Regions from separate parts of the Kribbella sp. NPDC003557 genome, predicted to be linked through region 2. Evidence: riboswitches for the same ligand, from Rfam matches in the RefSeq annotation. Region 2 holds a riboswitch; the other holds the start of a gene.

Region 1 (2,388 bases), on a different contig from region 2:
GCTGGATGCCCTCGACGACCTCGTCGTCGCTGACGTCCTCGATCGCGCCACCGGTACGGCGGGCCACGTCCAGCACGTACGGGCCGTCGGCCGGGTTCCCGATCGCCAGCGACTTCGCGATCGTGTCCGGGCGCACCGGCTTGACCACGTCGTGGCCGTCACGGAAAGCCTGCGCGACGGGCGAGCAGCCGGTCGCCTGCGCGCCGTACACCTTGTAGTCGGTGGCGTCGACGAGACCCAGCTTGCCGAGCTCGGTGAAGCCCTTGTCGATCTTGGTCAGCTGGGACCCGGACGCGACCGGGACGACGATCTGCTGCGGCAGCCGCCAGCCGAGCTGCTCGGCGATCTCGAAGGCCAGCGTCTTGGAGCCCTCGGAGTAGTACGGGCGGACGTTCACGTTCACGAACGCCCAGCCCTCCTCCTCGCCGGCGATCTCGGAGGCGAGCTTGTTGACGTCGTCGTAGTTGCCGTCGACGGCGACCAGCGTCCCGCCGTACACGGCGGTGGTGATGATCTTGGGGCGCTCGAGGTCCTTGGGGATGAACACGACCGAGCGGATACCGGCCCGGGCGGCGGCCGCGGCGACCGCGTTGGCCAGGTTGCCGGTGGACGGGCAGGCGAAGACCTTCATGCCGAGCTCGCGGGTGGCGCTCAGGGCGGAGGCGACGACACGGTCCTTGAACGAGTGCGTCGGGTTGCCCGAGTCGTCCTTCACCCACAGCTTGCGCAGGCCGAGCTCACGGGCGAGGTTCTGCGCGTCGACGAGCCGGGTGTAGCCGGGCTCGGTGTTCGGGAAGCCGGCCACGTCCACGGGGACCGGCAGCAGCGGCTGGTACCGCCAGATGTTCTTCGGGCCGGCCTCGATCTGCTCGCGGGTGATCGTCGGGTACTCGTATCCGACCTCGAGCGGACCGAAGCACTCCATACAGGCGTAGAACGGGCCGAGCGGCGACTTCGCCCCACAGGCGCGACAGCTCAGGTGCGTACCGTTGCCGAAGGCACCTTCACGGATCGTGTGGGTGGCGGCGGTCAGGCTCATGAGTGAGGTTCCCCTCTCATCTTCCCCGGGAGCCGGATCTCGGCGCGGGACGGATTTGGCACCGTTCCCTCGCCGAGCTGGCCCCGGACGGGGTCTCGACGGGGAGGGTTGCCGGGACGTCAACGGGCCGTTTCCCTCAGTCCCTCTGGATGAGCTCCCCCGAGATTACCCAATCGGGTCCATATTGTGTCTTGTGATCCCATCATCCGAGACGCGAGATCTCAGCTCCGGCGCTCCAGGAACCGCATCACCGGCGTCGCCGCGATGCCGTGCAGGACCACGCTCAGGATCACGGTGAACCCCAGTGTCGCCCACAGCCACGGCAGCTCGTCCCGGAAGTGCACCCCGACCGCCGCGAGGTAGTACACCGACGACACGCCCCGCACCCCGAACGCCGCCGTCGCCCAGCGCTCCGACCGGCGCAGCCCCGACCGTGCGAGCGACAACCACCCGAACACGGGCCGAACCACGAGCACCAGCAGTACGCCGAGCGCGGCGCCGGTGAGCGTCAACGGCTCCAGCAGCCCGGCGGTGACCGCGGCGCCGAGCAGGAGCAGGACACCCCACGTGAGGATGTGTTCGAGCTCACCGATGAAGTTGTGCAGCTCCCCGTGGAACTCGTGCTTGCTCTCCACCGACCGGAGCGTGAGCGCCGCGACGAACACCGCGATGAAGCCGTACCCGTGCAGCACCTGGGTGAGCCCGTACACACCAACAGTCATCGCCAGCGCGAGCACCGGCTCCCGCGACTCCGACAACCGCAGGCTCCGGGACGGCGCCGAGAACGTCATCCGCCCGAGCAACCAGCCGGCGCCGAACCCGACCGCGACCCCGATCACGGACTTCCCGACCACGTCCCAGGCGATCCACTGCCACGGCGAGAGGCTCTTGGTCGCGACGAACACCGCCAGGTAGACGAACGGTGCGGCGAGCCCGTCGTTCAGCCCGGCCTCGGACGTGAGCGCGAACCGCACCTCGTCCTCCTCGTCGAGCTCGGCGTCCTCGCCGGTCGTCGGCCCCTCCACCTGGACGTCGGACGCCAGCACCGGATCCGTCGGCGCCAGGACGGCCGCGATCAGGAGCGCGGTGGCCGGGGCGATGCCGAGCAGCCACCCGACGCCCGTCAGCGCGGCGATCCCGGCCGGCATCGCAACGAACAGCAGCCGCCAGGTGACCGCCCAGGTGAGCAGGCTGAGCGGCCGGTCGATCGCCAGGCCGACGCCCATCAACGCGACGATCACGGTCAGCGCCGCCAGGTGTTTCGTCAGCGTGGGTTGGGCGATCGGGCTGAGGTGGGCGCGGTCGACCGCGAGCCCGAGGAGCAGGCCCGCGCCGAGGAACGCGATCGG
Region 2 (2,388 bases):
GCTCGATCGCGTCGCGGTGCTTGGTGATCGCCGCACAGGCGCTGGCCAGGGCGATCGCGCCGATGACGTTGGGGGAGCCGCCCTCGTGGCGGGCCGGACCGGTCGTCCACACCACGGTGTCGCTCGTGACGGCATGGGTCGCGCCGCCGCCGTACAGGTACGGGTCGGCGGCGTCGAGCCAGTCGGAGCGGCCGATCAGCGCGCCGGCACCGTACGGCGCGTAGAGCTTGTGACCGGACAGGGCGACCCAGTCGACGTCCAGCGCGGCGATGTCGACCGCGCGGTGCGGAGCGAGCTGCGCCGCGTCGAGACAGACCCGCGCGCCGTGCGCCTTGGCCACCTTGGCGATCTCGGCGATCGGGAAGATCTCGCCGGTCACGTTGGACGCGCCGGTGATCACGACGAGACGGGGACCCTCGGGTGCCTGCCGGAGCGCGTCGGCGACCCGGGTGACGGCCTCGGCCTGGCTGGACGGCGCTTCGAGACGAACGGTCCGCTCGGCCGGCCAGGGCAGGAGCGCGGCGTGGTGCTCGGACTCGAAGACGATGACGGTCGCATCCGCCGGCACCGCGTGGGCGAGCAGGTTGAGCGCGTCGGTCGTCTGCCGGGTGAAGATCACCTGGTCGTCGTCGCGGGCGCCGACGAAGGCGTGCACCTCGGCGCGGGCCCGCTCGTACCACTGGGTGGTGATCCGCGAGGCGTAGCCGTTGCCGCGGTGCACCGACGCGTACGACGGCAGCGCGGCCTCGACGCTGGCCCGGACGGACTCCAGACAGGGGGCGCTCGCGCCGTGGTCGAAGTTCGCGTAGTCGGTGACCCGGCCGTCCGCGAGCGGGACCAGCAGGTCCGAGCCGACGGTGGTGGGGATGGTTCCGGTGACCTGCCGGGTGACCGCCGGCCGCGGGGTCGTCGTACTGGCCGGCTCGAGAATGGACAGGATCGACATGCTGCTGCTCCCAGGGAAGTCCGCACTTGCCGAGCGGGGTATCCGCACGGCCTGGTCTTCACCCGGGGCACCCCACCGCGGAGGAGGGTTGCCGGCCAGCTAGCCGGGGCTTGTCGCTGGCACTCATGACCTGCCGAGAACGGTAACGAACGGGATACGGCTGCCGCCAGTGGCTATCTCATGTGATGAGATGAGTGAACACATCGTGGGACGAGGTAAGGAAGTCGATGACCTGGAGAGCGCCCGCGGTCGAGCGGCCGGACGGCTCGCTGACCGCGCCGGAACGCGAACTGCTGCAGGGGTATCTGCAGTTCTATCGCAGCACGTTGCTGTTCAAGTGCGCGGGGCTGACCGCCGAGCAGCTGGCCGAACGGCCGTCGCCGCCCTCCAACCTGTCACTGCTCGGCCTGATCCGGCACCTGACCAAGGTCGAGCGGATCTGGTTCCGCATCCATTTCGCCGAGGTTCCCGCCGAGCCGGTCTTCCCGTTGGAGCTCGGCAAGGACGCCGACTTCGAGCTGATCGACGCGGCCGACGCGCAGGCGGCGTACGACGGCTTGATCGCCGAGTGGAAGCTGTCCGACGACGCGGCGGCCGGCCACTCGCTGGACGAGCGGTTCACGTTCAAGGGCGTCGAGTCGACGCTGCGGATGATCTACATCCACCTGATCGGTGAGTACGGCCGGCACTGCGGCCACGCCGACCTCTTACGAGAGCAACTCGACGGGACCACGGGCGCGTAACACGACCTGATGTGCTTTTAGGCTGCGGCCCGTGCCGTTCACTCTCGCCCACCCAGCGGCTGTCCTCCCAATGATCAGGCGGCCCTTCGTTGTGTCGGCTCTCGTGGCCGGTGCGGTCGCTCCCGACCTGCTGTACGTCGGGCCGATCTACAGGCTCGCGACGCAGATCAACGGGAACTTCACGCTGACCCTCACGCACAAGTTCACCTCAGCCCTGTGGTTGGACCCGCTGCTGGCGCTCCTGCTTCTGGTCGTCTTCAGCTTGGTTCTGCGGCGGCCCTTGACAGCCCTGGCTCCATCCCAGCTGGCTGCGCGCCTGGGTGCACCGGGCCGCCCGCGTCTGACCGATGCTCGCGTCCTGCTCTGGACGGTCGTTTCCGCTGTCGCGGGTGCGTTGACCCACGTGGTCTGGGACTCCTTCACGCACTACGACGGCTACTTCGTCCGCCAGTTCCCGGATGTCTTCCGTGCACAGGTGACGGGCGCGTGGGACGTCAACCGCATCCTCCAGTACGTCAGCACCGTCGGCGGCTGTCTCCTCCTCGTGGTCTGGCTCTACCGCTGGTATCGCCGTACGTCACCGTCGGCAGCCACGCCAGGTGTGCCTGCTTGGGTCCGGCATGTCGTCCTGGGCGCGCTGGTGGTGTTCGGCATCGTCGGTGCGGTCACGGAGCTGGGCCGGGCCGGTGGTGAACTCGC

Evidence for each region. Region 2 has a riboswitch for S-adenosylmethionine ahead of ABZW60_RS23150 (aminotransferase class V-fold PLP-dependent enzyme). Riboswitches for the same ligand answer to the same signal wherever they lie in the genome.
Region 1: linked by a shared signal. The riboswitch ahead of thrC (threonine synthase) and the one ahead of ABZW60_RS23150 (aminotransferase class V-fold PLP-dependent enzyme) in region 2 are both predicted to bind S-adenosylmethionine.

The regions. Positions count from the first base shown of each region.
Region 1 is NZ_JBEXMY010000001.1:949,851-952,238, forward strand. Features, by position in the region: gene thrC (threonine synthase) at 1-1,039, opposite strand, end outside; SAM riboswitch class I at 1,053-1,195, opposite strand; gene ABZW60_RS04560 (cation:proton antiporter) at 1,261-2,388, opposite strand, start outside.
Region 2 is NZ_JBEXMY010000005.1:526,327-528,714, reverse strand. Features, by position in the region: gene ABZW60_RS23150 (aminotransferase class V-fold PLP-dependent enzyme) at 1-946, opposite strand, end outside; SAM riboswitch class IV at 964-1,077, opposite strand; gene ABZW60_RS23145 (DinB family protein) at 1,174-1,689, shown strand; gene ABZW60_RS23140 (DUF4184 family protein) at 1,721-2,388, shown strand, end outside.